Regions from separate parts of the Vibrio fortis genome, predicted to be linked through region 3. Evidence: predicted binding sites of a transcription regulator. Region 3 holds the regulator's gene; each other region holds the start of a gene.
What was found. The regulator MetJ, encoded in region 3, represses methionine synthesis genes. The targets are predictions, from matches to a motif close to TTAGACNTNTANANGTCTAA.

Region 1 (5,898 bases), 1.2 Mb from region 3:
TCAATCGTAAAGTCATTGGTTTGCTGATTAACATTAAACGAGTTATTGAAATACAAAACACCGGTATTGGGTTCTTTCCCAACACCTTGAGGACACGCTCCATCGCCTTTAACAGTCAGCTCTCGTACCGTGCTATTGTCCTCTGTAACGTAAGAAGGATACTCGTCATGATCGCCATCTCTTGCAAATACGCACAACTTGTAGCTACCGACTGGCACTACTTCACCAGAAATCAGAGCAAGTGAATCACTGCCTTGGTAATCTAATAAATTAACGCTTAATGGAAGTGGATCGTCTCCGTCCAAGATAGGATCACCATTTTCATCAATTGGGTTACCCTCTTCGTCCATCAAATAAACGTCATACACTAACGGCTCACTTCCGTTTTGGGGTAGTAATGCGACTTTGTCAAACGTCACAACGACATCTTGTACATCATCAACTGGGGCATCAGAAACACTAAACGTTACCGGTGTCGTCGCTGTTGACGAGTCTGACCCGCCTCCACAGCCAGCAAGCCCAAGTACCACTGTCGCCGCAGCCGCTAATCCTACTTTATTATTCATCTTCCGTACCTCATTCACTCGTTTTTGAATAAATTGAACTTTCGACTCCCCTCAGCCAAATACAAAAGACACGATTCAACCACCACCTTTTAATTATCAGGAGGTGACGTTGGATCATGGTATTAGACTAAGTTTAGATTAGGAGAGCGAATTTCGCGGGAGATATTGACAATTGAATCAATAATATTTGTCAGTGCTAAGCAAGCCACTGACAGGGCAATGAAAATAAAGAGGTGACACGAGAAGATTGCTAAGTTTTTTGGGATGACGCTTCCATTCTTGCCATAACGTCAAACGCTTCTTTGATATCTTTAGCGGCTACTTGATTCCCCTTCTCTAGCTGAGTGAAGATAACACTTAAAAAATCATTCTGACTAAAAAGCTCTTCATTGGTCATATAGCTCTTTAGGTATGAATCTTTAAGCTGCGCTGCTTTGATTCTACTCTTTGAATTGGCGACAAAGACACAGACCGCTATAGCAATAGCTATAACAAGTACATACAACATTAACTTTCCTTTCTTGGTTTGATTTCTAGCCCTAAATCGGCCTCTGATAATATTATCAATATTTACAGAATGGGTTCTTTATAAAATGTTCAAAGTGTGCATTCGCCCCATTTTTTGAACGTTTATGTGCTCTTAATCTGTGACCGCAGTCATCACAAATAAAACATGTTTTATCACGTAATCTTAGAGCTTCATCAATGGTGATCGGTTGGTTATCATTGGCAGAGATTGCAGTGAATATATTCTTAGCCGTTTTATTTGCTTTGTGACTACCCTTGGAAGAATGCTCTACCGACCGAAGAGTGCCGATCGACAGTGATCCTAACAGTGCTGTATCTATCGTTATCATAACTTCACCCAAAAAATGACATTCATAAGGCTTGGCCGCCCTATCTTGGTGAAGGTGTAGTATCCATATTGCTTTCAAGGGTCTCTATTATTTATAGAAAGAAAGAGACTTTTTTATATCAATGAGATAATTAAGCGAACAAAATCAATACATTAACATCAAAAACAAACGTATCTTATTGAGATTAAATTTAACGCTCGACCAAGATCAACAAAGCCAAGCGTGACGGCTTGGCTTTGTTGTGTAACAGAATTGGGAGAACCTCGACGACGGTTTAGAACCCTCGTCTTTTCCAAAATTGGCCTTCGTCTTTCGCAACTAAATCAAAAGTCTTATCAGCAATCACTCTTCCTTTAAGCTCGACCGTCATTCTCCACTTTCCGATCTTATTGTCGATAGGCGCCCAAATAGTGTCGCCTAGATAGAAATCCCAATCGTTGCTGCCGACGTATTCTTCACCGTCAAAAGGCTCAAGTACCTCTCCTTTATCCGTGGTGATATTTGGGTGATAGATGCAGTAACGAATCTTTTCTCCTTTGGCCTTTTTGATGTTGATGATGTAACCAAACTCAACATCGATCTCCGCTTCTACTCGATGAGTAAATTCCTGAATCTTAGGTAGGTCTTTAGATTTTGAATCCCAAGTTGAGTAGATACCATAAGACATCATATCCACGACCACAGAACGTTTTGCCATTGATCATTTAACCTTTAACTAATTTCTTTGGATGTATTATTAAAACAAGACATTTTGGATACTCGAATCCGATGTTAGTGCTTTTATTATTCTTGCCACTCTTTCTTCATGCGCTTTACAACAGACTCTGGCACACCGTGAATGTTGCCATACTGTTCACGGCATACTTCAATCACTAGTTCAGCACCATGCCTGCGTGCCATGTTTCGGTACGCCTTCATTTCCCATCGTTTAACAAACGTGTTGGATACCACCACATCATTTCCCTGTTTTAAGGCATCTTCCGCACGATTTTGACACCACTCATGCGCTTTAGGGAGTAACGCCGGGTCGAAACAGTAATCACCGTCACTGTTCACGAAGTACATATCGGCTTCAACATGAAAAGCATCCAGAGATCTTGCTCTGGTCGATTTGCCAGAACCAGGCAAGCCTCGTATTAATATAAGTTTCAACCTCGCACTCACCCACAACCAAAAATTACGTGAAAGCAGAATGTTAACGTATCTGAAGTCATAATCATAAACCTAGATCATTAAGCGCTACTTTAAGCAGCAAAGACTCAATTGTGCTCATGCACTTTCGCAACACCACTTATTTAACCGCGCTAAACTGCGGCGAGACTCTGCAGATTCGATAACGAAATATTTACAAAGGTGCGTTTTGTATGTCGACAAGCGTCACAATATATTATAGATTCAGAAGTATAGACGTCTAAATATCTAGCTTAGGGAGAAAGCAGTGCCTATTCGCATTCCAGACCAATTGCCAGCGAGCGATGTTCTTCGAGAAGAAAACATCTTCGTTATGCCGCTATCAAGAGCATCGACACAGGAAATTCGTCCACTTCGAGTCTTGATCCTCAACCTAATGCCGAAGAAAATTGAAACTGAGACTCAATTCTTACGCCTACTGTCAAACAGTCCGCTACAGGTAGATGTAGAGCTACTGCGCATTGATGACAGACCTAGTAAAAACACACCCACTGAGCACCTTGATAACTTTTATCGTCAGTTTGAGATGGTAAAAAACCGCAACTTTGATGGACTGATCATCACTGGTGCACCACTAGGTTTGGTTCAGTTTGAGGATGTTATCTACTGGGACCATCTAAAAACCATCATGGAGTGGGCAAACAAGCACGTTACCTCAACCCTTTACGTTTGTTGGGCGGCTCAAGCTGGCTTGAAACTGCTTTACGATCTACCAAAGCGCACACGAAAAGAGAAGTTATCTGGCGTTTATCATCACGAGATTCATAAGCCATACCATCCAATCTTGCGAGGCTTTGACGACACCTTCTTAGCTCCACACTCTCGCTATGCAGATTTTTCACCTGAATATCTATCCGAACATACGGATCTCGATATTCTAGCGACGTCGGATGTTGCAGGCGTGTACTTGGCGGCTACCAAAGACAAGCGAAATGTATTTGTCACTGGCCACCCAGAATATGACGCTCATACACTCCACAATGAATACGTTCGCGATCTTGGAGAAGGTATGGAGCCAGTCATTCCGATCAACTACTACCCGAACAACAACCCTGACAACAAGCCCGTTGCGAGTTGGCGTAGTCACGGTCACCTGCTATTTTCAAATTGGCTAAACTATTGTGTTTATCAACAAACACCATACGACTTGGAACATTTCAGCGAAGAAAACTTCACCAAGGACGACTGATTCACCCAAGTTGACCTTTAAAACAGATAAGTTCACTAGAGCCGTTTGTCACTACTCGCTTTAGAGTTGATAACAAACGGCTTTTTATGGTGAGTGGATCGCATTACCTCCCCTTTTTACCAATCCATGGTTCGAGTTCTCATATCATGTTCTGGTAGCTAAAAGGAGTTTCGCAATGCCCTCACCCAAGTTAATCAAGCCATCATCAGTCTTGCTGTTTGTTGCACTCAGTGGTTGTGTATCAGTCACAGAAGGAGAGCCACAGAGAGTGGAAGCGGATCCTATTTCAATGTCTGAATCGAGAATCGCACTTGGGCTAGGTTATATGGAACAAGAGAATATGGTGCGGGCGCGAGAGAACCTCGAACTGGCGATCCAGCACGCTCCCCGCTACTACCGAGCTCGCCTCTCTATGGCTCATTATTATGAAACCGTTGGAGAAACCGATGAGGCAAGAAAACAATATAAGTCCGCATTAAGACTAGATTCTAATAACGGTAACGTCCTTAATAACTATGGCACCTTTCTCTGTAAGCAGGGCGACTATGAACAAGCCGACCGTTATTTTAATCAGGCGATCAATCAGCCTTTCTACTATTTGGTTTCTGCAAGTTACGAAAACGCAGGGTTTTGCGCACTGAAATCTGGCGATAGTGATAGAGCAAAATATTACTTCACGCGTGCCCTCGACCATGATCCAAACCGTATTAAATCGATCCTCCAATTAACAAAGATTGAGGTGTCACAAGATGAGTATCGTGACGCAAGATTACGTTTGTTTAAGTTCCACCAGCGATATGGATATCAAATCCCCTCTCTTCAGATCTTAGTTGAGTTGGAATCGAAGTCAGGTAACGAAGCCCTACGCGATAAATACCAATCCATGCTTGATGAAATGAAAGAAACTTAATAGAAGTTAGAGAATAGTAATTAAAAAAGCCGATGATTGAAACCATTCAACCATCGGCTTTAATAACTGTCTCGACTTGTTTAATGTCGATCTCTACTTCGGCGTGCCTAACACCTTATTATGGTTATTTAAGAGAAATCCAAGTCTGACGCTGCTGTTTATCCATAAAGCTCCACGCAACGAAGCGACTGATTTTCTGTCCTTGAGCCATCTCAACGACTTTAACTTGCTTCACATTAAGTTTGGCCAGTTGGCTCTTTAACACCGCAACGTTTTCCTTCTTAGAGATCAAAGTCGTGAACCACAAAACTTGAGTGGCAAATTCCACACTCTCCTTGGCTAAACCAGTAATAAATTTTGCTTCGCCTCCAGGACACCATAACTCCGCTTTTTGACCACCGAAGTTAAGATCAGGCTTACTTTGCTTATTCGCCATTGCACTCGGACGCGAAGCTTTATTGTCGAGATTACCCTGCTTCTTTGCTCGGTTGGCAGCAAGATTATCCAGTTTTCGTTGAGTCCCCTTCTGTGCTTCTTCTAATGAGCTGTGAAATGGCGGGTTACACGTTGTGACGTCGTAACGTTCATTTTCTTTAATTATCCCTTTAAAGAAAGCTGTTGAGTCATGTTGCAGTCGACAGTGAATCTTACTTTTCAAGTTATGGTTGCTTTCAGCTATGAAATTCGCTGCTTTAACCGAAACCGGATCCACGTCACTTGCGTTGTAACGCCATCCGTATTCCGTCGTTCCTATGATTGGGTAGATACAGTTCGCGCCTACGCCAATATCAAGAGCTTTGACCTTGTCATGTTGGTAAGGCTTACCTTGACTCTCGCTATTTAGCAAATCGGCAACTCGATGAATGTAATCAGCGCGCCCAGGAATTGGTGGACATAGGTAGCCAGCAGGTATATCCCAGTGCTGAACTCCGTAGTGATGAGCAAGCAACGCCTTATTCAATAGCTTCACTGACAGCGGGTCAGAAAAATTAATGGTCGATTCACCCACAGGATTTTTGATCAATTGGCTTTTCAGTTCTGGCAAGGCTTTCACCAGAGCATGAAAGTCATATCGACCACGGTGTTGGTTGCGCGGGTGTAAACCACTTTTAACTTGTGGTTTCTTTCCTGTAGCTTGATTTGAACTCTTGTTGCTCTTACTTGGCTTGTTAGACGTAGCACGCT
Region 2 (5,898 bases), 190 kb from region 3:
CTTCACGGTAGGCTGCGTCTTGCTTGTCAAATGCATCTGTTGATGGCATTGAAACAACGCGTACTTTCTTACCTTCTGCTGTTAGCTGTGCTGCTGCTTCTACTGCTAGCTCAACCTCAGAACCTGTTGCGATAAGGATAAGCTCTGGCTTGCCTTCGCAATCTTTCAGGATGTAAGCACCTTTCGCGATGTTAGCAACCTGCTCTGCATCACGTGGTTGCTGTGCAAGGTTTTGACGAGAGAAGATTAGAGATGTTGGTGCATCTTTACGCTCAATCGCTAGTTTCCAAGCCACTGCAGACTCAACCTGGTCACATGGACGCCATGTGCTCATGTTTGGAGTCAGACGTAGAGAAGCCATTTGCTCAACTGGTTGGTGAGTTGGGCCGTCTTCGCCAAGACCGATAGAGTCGTGCGTGTAAACTTGGATGTTCTGAACTTTCATCAGAGCAGCCATACGCATCGCATTACGTGCGTACTCCATGAACATTAGGAATGTTGCGCCGTAAGGAACGAAACCACCGTGCAGAGCGATACCGTTCATGATCGCTGTCATACCAAATTCACGAACACCGTAGTGAATGTAGTTACCAGAGAAGTCATTCGCTTCAAGAGACTTAGAACCAGACCACATAGTTAGGTTAGAAGGTGCTAGATCAGCAGAGCCACCCATGAATTCTGGTAGCATTTGACCAAACGCTTCTAGTGCATTTTGAGACGCTTTACGTGATGCGATGTCAGCAGGGTTTGCTTGAAGATCAGCAATGATTGCGTTTGCTTTCTCTTCCCACTCAGCTGGTAGTTCGCCATTTAGACGACGCTTAAGCTCTGCAGCTTCTGCAGGGTAAGCCGCTGCATATGCTTCAAACTTCGCGTTCCAAGCTGCTTCTTTCTCAGCGCCCGCTTCTTTTGCATCCCATTCAGCGTAGATGTCTGCAGGAACTTCAAATGGACCGTGAGCCCAGCCTAGAGCTTCTTTGGTCGCTGCGATTTCGTCATGACCTAGTGGTGCACCGTGACAGTCGTGAGAACCAGACTTGTTTGGAGAACCAAAACCGATGATAGTTTTAGTACAGATGAGCGTAGGGCGTGGATCTGCTTTCGCTGCAACGATAGCTGCGTTGATCGCTTCTAGATCGTGGCCATCTACAGCAGGGATTACGTGCCAGCCGTATGCTTCAAAACGCTTAGGCGTGTCGTCCGAGAACCAACCTTCAACTTCACCGTCGATAGAGATGCCGTTGTCATCCCAGAAAGCGATAAGCTTACCAAGACCTAGCGTACCTGCTAGAGAACATGCTTCGTGAGAGATACCTTCCATCAGACAGCCATCACCCATGAATGCATAAGTGAAGTGGTCAACGATGTCGTGGCCTTCTTTGTTGAACTGCGCAGCCAGTGCTTTCTCAGCCATCGCCATACCAACTGCGTTAGTGATGCCTTGGCCTAGAGGGCCAGTCGTTGTTTCGATACCCGGTGCGTAACCGTACTCTGGGTGACCTGGAGTCTTAGAGTGCAATTGACGGAAGTTCTTAAGATCTTCGATAGATAGCTCATAACCGCTTAGGTGAAGCAGAGAGTAAATCAGCATTGAGCCGTGGCCGTTTGACAATACAAAACGGTCGCGGTCTGCCCACTCTGGATTTGCTGGGTTGTGGTTCAAGTGACCACGCCAAAGAACTTCAGCGATGTCAGCCATACCCATAGGTGCGCCTGGGTGGCCTGAATTAGCTTGTTGAACACCGTCCATACTAAGTGCGCGGATTGCATTTGCGAGATCTTTACGAGAAGGCATGTCTGCTCCTGAGTGCATAAGCGATTTGAAAAATGAGAAATAATTGCTAGTTATTAGCGCGGTTATTCTCTCAAACGGCCATGGCGACTGCAAACGTTTTACTGAGGTTTTCAATGTCAGTTTTCGCACTTTTGCAACATTTCCCTCGTTTTTAACGGGCTGGCACAAATGAGAAAGCAATCGTTTGGTTATGACATATCATAAAAAAGAGCTTGTAATTCGACCGTTGGAATTTAGAATAGACGTCTAGATGTAGAAACACCTACAGAAATTATTGAATTTAATCTCGGCGCAGCCTCTGCGACGCAGATAGAAACTTTGCACCTAATACTAAAAGTGGAGCTCTCATGGCTAAGCACCTTTTCACTTCTGAATCTGTTTCAGAAGGCCATCCAGATAAAATTGCAGACCAAATCTCTGATGCTGTTCTTGATGCCATCTTAGAACAGGATCCAAAAGCACGTGTTGCTTGTGAGACATACGTGAAAACGGGCATGGTTATGGTTGGCGGTGAAGTAACAACGTCTGCATGGGTTGATATCGAAGAGATCACTCGTGAAACAGTTCGTGAAATTGGTTACGTTCATTCTGACATGGGCTTTGATGCTGACTCTTGTGCAGTACTAAACACAATTGGTAAGCAGTCTCCAGACATCAACCAAGGTGTTGATAAAGCAGACCCTAAAGAGCAAGGCGCAGGCGACCAAGGTATCATGTTTGGTTACGCAACAAACGAAACTGAAATCCTAATGCCAGCTCCAATTACTTACTCTCACCTACTTGTTAAGAAGCAAGCTGAAGTTCGTAAGAGCGGTAAACTAGACTTCCTTCGTCCAGATGCGAAATCACAAGTTACTTTCCAGTACGACCAAGGCAAGATCGTTGGTATCGACGCTGTTGTTCTTTCAACTCAACACTGTGATTCAGTAACAACACCGGATCTACGTGAAGCAGTAATGGAAGAGATCATCAAGCCAGTACTGCCTTCTGAGTGGATCAACAAAGACACTAACTTCTTCATCAACCCAACAGGCCGTTTTGTAATCGGTGGTCCAATGGGTGACTGTGGTCTAACAGGTCGTAAGATCATCGTTGATACCTACGGCGGCGCAGCTCGTCACGGTGGCGGTGCATTCTCTGGTAAAGATCCATCAAAGGTTGACCGTTCTGCAGCTTACGCAGCTCGTTACGTTGCGAAGAACATCGTTGCAGCTGGCATGGCTGATCGTTGTGAAATCCAACTGTCTTACGCTATCGGTGTTGCTGATCCAACGTCTATCATGGTGGAGACTTTCGGTACTGAAAAAGTATCTCACGACATCATTATTGAAGCCGTTCGTCAAAACTTCGACCTACGTCCATACGGTCTTCAAGAGATGCTGAACCTTCTTCAACCAATCTACAAGCAGACTGCAGCATACGGTCACTTTGGTCGTGAAGAGTTCCCATGGGAAGCAACAGATAAAGCAGCAATCTTAGCTGACTTCGCTGGTCTAAAATAATTTAGCACCACGTAAAAAATTTCCAAAAGCCCTTACTCTTTAGTAAGGGCTTTATTTTTATACAGTTACCTCAAATCACCCGCCTTATTTCATCAACTTCTCTGCTTAACCCCCACTCAAAAACACCCTGGATAATTTGTGTTTTTTGATAGTAGTGACAATAGTTAAAGTACTCCTAGGCGATCAAGCTCACATTTGGTGCAACAACTGGTTAGGTTACACCCCGTTAGGAAACACGAGACAACTCTCTAGGACATGCTATTTCAATAACAACTCGACCAAGATGACTCGCTGCCATCCGCAGTGAGGAAACACAAGGTTGAATCTAGGACGTTATTTTAACTAAGGGGAAGTTATGCCTCGTACCGCAAATCCATCCGACTTTAAAAAAGACAAGAATAGAGTGAGTGACAGTGAATACGCTCGCACTATTCCATGTAACCAAGTCAGTATTTCCGCTCCTTTTCATTGGCTGTCGCTCGCACTGCACGACCTAGTACGTATGCCGATGATCAGCGCGTTTTATGGCTTATGTTTTATGGCCGCTGCCGTTGCAATTGTTCAGCTTGTTCAATGGCAAGGCACGCATCTAGTGGTGATGCCAAGCTTAATTGTCTACATGCTAATCGGTCCATTCTTGGCGCTCGGCTTATACGATGCTAGCTGGGAAAGAGAAAAGGGACACAACGCTAGCCTATTCCATTCGATGAAGGCCATCACACGCAACTCTACACACCAATGGGCATTTGCCATTGTATTAATGGTGGCTATGATTTTCTGGATGAGAATCGCTGCACTGCTACATGCGCTCTACCCATCGGTTCAGGGCGCACCGCTAACTGAGTTTGCACCATTCTTAATCACGGGGTCAGTAGTAGGCTTTGTGATTGCTAGTCTTATTTTCAGCATCTCGGCCTTTTCAATCCCATTAATGATGGAGCGTCGAGTTGACGTAATGAGTGCGATATTCACTAGTTTTAACGCGGTGAAATCTAACCTACCCGCCATGGTAGTCTGGGCTGCCATCATTTGTGGCGGTATCTTGATTGGGTTTGCCACTTATGGCGTGGGTATGATCGTGACTATGCCGCTACTCGGCTACGGTACGTGGCACGCTTATCATGAGACCATCAAGAAAAAGCATCACATGTAATGCCTGACCTCAATCAGGAGCAATGATAGGATAAGACCTTAGCATCGAGCTAAGGTCTTTTGTTTGGAGTTTCATCTTTGTCGTCTTACAGTCCATTGCATCACCGTGCCAACAAGAAATTGGCTGAGTGTATTCACACCGCAAACTCACACTTCTCTCGCCAATTTCCAATACCAAAGCTGACCTATCAAGTGCGCGGTAAGGCTGCCGGCAAAGCCTACTTACAACTCAACGAAATACGCCTCAACTCAGTGCTGTTCAATGAAAACCCTGACGCTTTCATTGATGAAGTGATTCCTCACGAGATCGCCCATCTAGTCACTCATCAAGTCTTTGGCCGTGTAAAGCCACATGGGAAAGAGTGGAAGTTCGTTATGGAGCAGGTATTCAAGGTACCAGCAAAGACCACACACAGCTTTTCAATCGCTTCAGTACAAGGCAAAACGTTCGAATATCGTTGTGACTGTACTCTCTATCCTTTAACCATCCGTCGCCACAATAAAGTGCAACGAAGTCAAGCTAGCTACCGCTGTCAGCAATGCAAACAGCTTTTAACTTTCACTGGTACACAGCTCAGCTAGGCGTAATAAACGCTGAGATAAAATGTAATAGAGAAAAGTGTCATTTGAGTGCTAGACTGATAATTATCATACTTTTATCAGTCTTTTTATATGAAAAAACCACCTTCAAAAGCATTTGGCCTATCGGTGTCTTTTTGCCTTTCTATACTATTTGGCCTACTGGTAACCCAAAGCGTTTTCGCCGCTCCCCCAAGCTCATTTTCTAAAGCAAAACGAGAAGCCGTAAAGATCTATCTAGACCACCCAACTTCCTTCTATTGTGGCTGTGACATTACTTGGAAAGACAAAAAGAAAGGGATTCCAGAGCTTGAGGGCTGTGGTTACGAAGTAAGAAAGCAGCAGAAAAGAGCTTCTCGTATTGAATGGGAACATGTGGTCCCTGCATGGCAATTCGGCCACCAGCGTCAGTGTTGGCAAAATGGTGGTCGTAAGAACTGCACCCGTAATGACAAGGTTTTCAAATCAATGGAGGCGGATCTTCATAACCTAACGCCTGCGATTGGTGAAGTGAACGGTGATCGCTCCAACTACAATTTCAGTCAATGGAATGGCACTGATGGGGTGAGCTATGGGCAATGCGAGATGCAGGTTAACTTCAAGCAGCGTAAGGTTATGCCACCAGACAGAGCAAAAGGTTCAATTGCTCGTACCTACCTCTATATGAGCCAAGAATACGGTTTCAAACTTTCTAAGCAACAAACTAACTTGATGATGGCGTGGAATAAGCAATTCCCCGTCGATGAGTGGGAGTGTACTCGCGACGAACGCATTTTCCGCATTCAAGGCAACCATAACCCGTTCGTTTACGAGAGCTGTAAGTAACCCTACTCACCTGTTTTAATCTTTGTTCTAGACACCAGAATTTCA
Region 3 (5,898 bases):
CTCAACACCGACCGTTGCCTTACCGTTCTTTTCAAGGCGAGCAACATAGCGCAACACTTTTTGCTGTGATTGGGCTTTCTCTAGACGCTCAGCCAGCACTTCACTCAATGCCGATGCTTTATCAAAGAAGTCATCGACAGAAAGGTCTTGCAGCTCTTGAGGAACCAAGGATTCCACTTTGACGTTCTCTGGCTCAATATCCAAACCCGACTCGCGCGCTAGAATCACCAATTTGCGCATCACGTCAGAGCCATCGAGATCAGAGCGTGGGTCAGGCTCCGTTAGGCCTTGTTGCCATGCTAAGTCCACCAATTCACTAAATGGTACTGAACCATCAAATTGCTGGAACAACCAAGACAATGTGCCTGAGAAGATGCCTGATAGCGCGATGATGTCATCACCACTCTCACGAAGGTCTCGTACAGTATGGTTAATTGGCAAACCAGCACCCACAGTTGCGTTATACAACCAATGACGACTGATCTTCGCGAATGCATCTTGCACCTGATGGTAGTATTCACTCGATGCAGAGCCCGCGACTTTATTGGCAGAGATTAGATGAATACCCTGCTGAGCAATATCCAGATATCTGTCTGCAAGCACCTTGCTCGCAGTGACATCCAAAACAACCACTTCATCGTAGCCTTGAATTGAACCCAGCTTTGTTAGCCATTCTCCATCTTGATACGTCACCGCTTCGTCGTCAAAACGATCCGCGACAGCACGAGCATCGATACCTTGTTCGTCATACCAATAAGTTTGGCTATCAACGACAGCAACCAACTCAAAATTCATACCACGACGTTTTTCTAGCTCAACCTTTTGCTCGGCGAACAGTGATAGCCAGCTTGAGCCGATGTTCCCCTTACCACACAGTGCGATCGCCACGCGCTTCTGAGCTTGAAACAGTTGAGAATGAATGCCTTTAACTAGAGTTTCGGTTTCCGATTTACGAACCACTGCCACTAAGCTTAAACGAGATTGAGATTCTGAGATAAATTCAACCGGTGCGCCCTTGAGCTGCTGATAGAAGCCGTAACAATGGTTCGGGTTCTTAGTCACCCCCGCACCTACCGCAGCAACCAGTGAGTAGCCCTCTTTGAGTTTGATCTCTGCTTCAATCGCATGGTCTTGCAGATACTCTAGTGCGCCGCCTGCGATCTCTTCTGTGTAAGCAAGGCGCAAGCAGTTTTGATCAGATTGCAGTTCATAAGCCAGCGGTTCTAGCTGAGCACGCTTTAGCCCTTCGAGCACCTCACTTTCAAGGCGTTCAAAATCATGGCCGTGACCAAAGGTGAGCTGAATCAGTAACACATCATCCAGAGAGGTGATGATCTTCGCGCCGCGCCCCGACGCCAGTACACGCTCAATCTGTGTTGAGCCCGACTCTGGCTGGTAACTGCAACGCAGGCTGAGATCCATTGCGCTTTGGGCGACAGGTTGTAGGGTGCGACTGTGTAGCACAGGTGCAGCCAAGCGTGCTAGCTCACTCGCTTCATCGAGACGCAGCAAAGGCAGTAGACAAGCATCTGAAACCAATCTTGGATCGGCACTGTAAACACCCGCAACATCACTCCAGATCGTCACACGATCGACTTCCGCCAATGCGCCAATCACGGTCGCTGAGTAATCTGAACCATTACGACCTAACAACACCGTCTCACCGGCACTGTTCTGCGCCATGAAGCCGGTAATCACCACGCGGCAATGAGAATGTTGAGCAAGAGACTCTTTAATCAACGCGTATGAACGTGCGCGATCCACCTCAGGTTGAGCACCCGCCTCTGCACGCAAAAAGTCTCGAGCATCTTGCGCCACAGCTTGAAGATCACTCTGACATAAAAGCGCGGCTAGCAAACGCGACGACCACACTTCGCCATGGCCTAGCACTGCTGCTTTTTGTGCTTCAGTCAATGGCGCGGTTAGTTCACCTAAAGCCGTAAACTCTCGCTGTAGGGTTACGGTTAACTGCTCTGCAACCTCGCCCTCTAGGAGTTCTGAAACTAACTCCAACTGGAACTGACGCAGAGATTGCAGGCACTCATGAGCCAAGCGCCCATCTTTATCTAGCGCCTCTAAAAATTCGATCAATCGATTAGTGGTTTTGCCTGCCGCAGACACCACCACCAAATCAGTCTCGCTAGAGTACTCTTTAAGAATATTCACGACACGCTGATAGCACTCAGGGTTTGCCAAACTGCTACCACCAAATTTATGCAATTGGCGAAAGTTAGCCATTACTTACGCTCCCCGTTATCAATGAACTGCTGCGCTTTTGCGAAGGCTTGCTCAAGATCAGCAATCAGGTCTTCTGCATCTTCTAGACCCACCGACAGTCTCAGAAGTTGATGAGACACACCAGCTTCCGCTAGGGCTTCTTCACCCATTGCACGGTGTGTCATTGACGCAGGGTGACAAATCAAGCTCTCAACACCGCCCAGAGATTCAGCCAGTGAGAATAGCTCCAACTCCCCAACAAAGTGCTTAAGCGCCTCAAAAGAGCCTGCAAATTCAAAACTCAGCATAGACCCAAAACCAGATTGCTGCTTCTTAGCAATCTCATGACCTGGGTGTTCTGGAAGGCTTGGGTGATAAATGGTATCGACCAAAGGCTGTTTCTGCAGCGCCGTTAGAATTTCACGAGAGCTCTCTTCATGAACACGCATACGTGCACCCAGGGTACGGATACCGCGCAGTGTCATATAGCTATCAAATGGTGTCCCCGTTGCACCAATACAGTTGCCCCACCAAGCCAGCTCTTCGGCATGCTCTTCAGTTTTCGTAATCACTACGCCGCCAATCACATCTGAGTGACCATTGATGTATTTGGTGGTTGAGTGGATAACAAAGTCCGCACCAAGCTCTAGAGGCTTTTGGAACACCGGAGTCAAAAAGGTGTTATCCACCGCCACCAACGCACCCACCTCTTTTGCCTTGCGACAAGTCTCAGCAATATCAACTACGCGAACGAGTGGGTTTGATGGTGTTTCCAACAAGATCAACTTTGGTTTCAGTGCGATCGCAGCATCGAATGCCGCTTGATCCGATTGATCAACAAACAGCACCTTAAAATCACCCTTTTGTGAACGCGTATTGAAAAGACGGTAAGTACCACCGTAGCAGTCGTGTGGCGCCACGATCAGATCGTCACTACCAAGAAACGCCGAGACCCATAGATTAAGTGCTGACGTACCACAGTTAGTCACCACTGCTCCCTTGCCTGATTCCAATTCAAACAGAGCTGTCTCTAGCAAGCCTCGGTTTGGGTTGCCTGAACGAGTGTAATCATACTTAGGAACTTCACCAAAAGCGGGAAAACCGTAGTTGGTCGACAGATAAATGGGTGGAACAACGGCATGATGTTGAGTGTCTGACTCGATACCAGTACGTACGGCGATGGTTGCTGGTTTCCGGCTGCTCATAGGTGTTTCCTTACAGGTTTTGGCGTCTGAGAATCACAGCGGCTTGTCGGGGTTTTGCGGCTGTGTTAGATATATGTTATTCACTTTACTTTCATAAGAATGAGACGTCAACACTTCTAGACGTCTATATGTCTTTGCTTATGGCGGTAAATCCCGCTAAAATCACCCCTATTAATTTAATCTAACAACTAAAGTGATGAAGGTACGCAATGGCCGACTGGAATGGTGAATACATAAGCCCATATGCTGAGCATGGAAAGAAAAGCGAACAAGTAAAGAAAATTACAGTTTCTATCCCTCTAAAAGTGTTGAAGGTTCTAACTGACGAGCGTACTCGCCGCCAGATTAACAACCTACGCCATGCAACAAACAGTGAGCTACTATGTGAAGCCTTTCTGCATGCATATACTGGCCAGCCTCTACCAACAGATGAAGACCTGCGTAAAGATCGCCCAGACGACATCCCTGCTGAAGTGAAAAAGCTGATGACAGAGATGGGCATCGAGTTCGAAGCATTTGACGAAGAATAATCATAACTCAGTCACTACCTTCAATTTTGATTCGCTTTAGCTGAGCCATATCTATTGCCTGATTCATTTAACCTGAACAATAGGCACAAAAAAACCGACTCCAATGAGTCGGTTTTTTATTATTCTCTTCGCTCAACTACACGACGATTACGCCATCCAGTCTCTATGCCATATAGTTTGCAGGCATCTCGATACGAGCCACACCTGATTCAACCGCTGCTTGAGCAACCGCTTTAGCAACGCGAGGCAATAGACGTGGATCCATCGGCTTAGGAATGATGTATCCTTTACCAAACTCAAGTGAATCAGCACCTGCTGCTTTTAGTACGTCTGCAGGTACTTCTTCTTTCGCAAGTTCACGAATCGCTTCAACCGCTGCTAACTTCATTGCGTCGTTGATTTCGCTTGCACGCACATCAAGAGCACCGCGGAAGATGAATGGGAAGCAAAGAACGTTGTTTACCTGGTTCGGGTAATCACTACGACCAGTACCCATGATAAGGTCGCTACGTACTTCGTGCGCAAGCTCTGGCTTGATCTCTGGATCTGGGTTAGAACATGCGAATACGATTGGCTTATCAGCCATTAGCTTCAGCGCTTCTGCTGGCAATAGGTTAGGACCAGATACACCTAGGAATAGGTCTGCGCCATCAATAACATCTTCTAGAGTACGCTTATCAGTGTTGTTCGCAAACAGCTGCTTGTATTCGTTCAGGTCATCACGACGAGTGTGGATAACACCTTTACGGTCTAGCATGTAGATCTTCTCGCGCTGTGCGCCACATTTGATCAACAGTTCCATACACGCAACCGCTGCTGCACCCGCACCCAAACAAACAATCTTACACTCTTCTAGCTTCTTACCTTGAAGCTCAATCGCGTTCAGCATACCCGCAGCCGTTACGATCGCAGTGCCGTGTTGGTCATCGTGGAATACTGGAACATCACAACGCTCGATTAGGCGACGTTCAATCTCAAAACAGTCAGGTGCTTTGATGTCTTCTAGGTTGATACCACCGAATGTATCAGCAATGTTCGCTACCGTATCAACGAACTCATCGATTGTGCGGTGTTTTACTTCAATATCGATAGAATCTAAACCTGCAAAACGCTTAAACAGCAGCGCTTTACCTTCCATTACAGGTTTAGAAGCAATAGGACCTAAGTTACCTAGGCCAAGAATCGCTGTACCGTTAGAGATAACTGCAACCATGTTGCCTTTACCAGTGTACTTATAAACGTTATCAACGTTCTGTGCGATTTCACGAACTGGCTCAGCCACACCTGGGCTGTAAGCGAGGGCCAGATCTTCTGCAGAATTTGCAGACTTTGTCAGTTCAACGGCAATTTTGCCAGGAATTGGGAACTCATGATAATCAAGAGCTTGCTGACGGAATTGTTCTTGAGGTGATAGTTCTTCAGATTGAGCTTGGAGAGTGTCATCAGACATGGGTGTAGGTTTCCTAGAATATTATTATTTGGGGGAATCTATTTTATATTAATGGATGTACTTCAAAGTTCCTAGGTGGTAAAGCCCCCTGTCTCATTAAAAAACGAGAATTCACTACTAATAAGACCAGTGCCCAGTTGAAATTACTAAACACCAGAAAACAAAAAAGGACACCGAAGTGTCCTTTTTCATGTCTACTAAGCGAGAATTACTTCTTGCTAGATAGAGCACCGAAACGCTTGTTGAAGCGATCAACACGGCCGCCTGTATCAACGATACGTTGCTTACCAGTGTAGAACGGGTGACATTTGTCACATACGTCTAGGTGGATAGAATCTTTGTCTAGAGTTGAGTTGAATTCGAACTCGTTGCCGCAAGAGCAAGTAGCTTTAACAGCTTTGTATTCTGGGTGGATACCAACTTTCATGGGAAAACCTCAATTAGGCCGTGTCGCCATCCGATTCTAAGCCGGACACCACACGTTGTTAAAAAATAA

Region 1: the regulator MetJ is predicted to act here: its motif matches at 2,819-2,838, upstream of metA (homoserine O-acetyltransferase MetA).
Region 2: the regulator MetJ is predicted to act here: its motif matches at 2,034-2,053, upstream of metK (methionine adenosyltransferase).

What each region holds. Positions count from the first base shown of each region.
Region 1 is NZ_AP025487.1:1,759,500-1,765,397, forward strand. It holds gene OCV50_RS07560 (DUF4382 domain-containing protein) at 1-566, opposite strand, end outside; gene OCV50_RS07565 (hypothetical protein) at 817-1,074, opposite strand; gene OCV50_RS07570 (DUF3859 domain-containing protein) at 1,698-2,120, opposite strand; gene OCV50_RS07575 (ATP-binding protein) at 2,207-2,575, opposite strand; gene metA (homoserine O-acetyltransferase MetA) at 2,862-3,803, shown strand; gene pilW (type IV pilus biogenesis/stability protein PilW) at 3,979-4,713, shown strand; gene rlmF (23S rRNA (adenine(1618)-N(6))-methyltransferase RlmF) at 4,838-5,898, opposite strand, start outside.
Region 2 is NZ_AP025487.1:2,805,324-2,811,221, forward strand. It holds gene tkt (transketolase) at 1-1,795, opposite strand, end outside; gene metK (methionine adenosyltransferase) at 2,143-3,297, shown strand; gene OCV50_RS12265 (DUF2189 domain-containing protein) at 3,653-4,450, shown strand; gene OCV50_RS12270 (SprT family zinc-dependent metalloprotease) at 4,528-5,031, shown strand; gene OCV50_RS12275 (endonuclease) at 5,122-5,853, shown strand.
Region 3 is NZ_AP025487.1:2,992,512-2,998,409, forward strand. It holds gene OCV50_RS13310 (bifunctional aspartate kinase/homoserine dehydrogenase II) at 1-2,238, opposite strand, end outside; gene OCV50_RS13315 (O-succinylhomoserine (thiol)-lyase) at 2,238-3,422, opposite strand; gene metJ (met regulon transcriptional regulator MetJ) at 3,632-3,952, shown strand; gene OCV50_RS13325 (malic enzyme-like NAD(P)-binding protein) at 4,116-5,402, opposite strand; gene rpmE (50S ribosomal protein L31) at 5,611-5,829, opposite strand.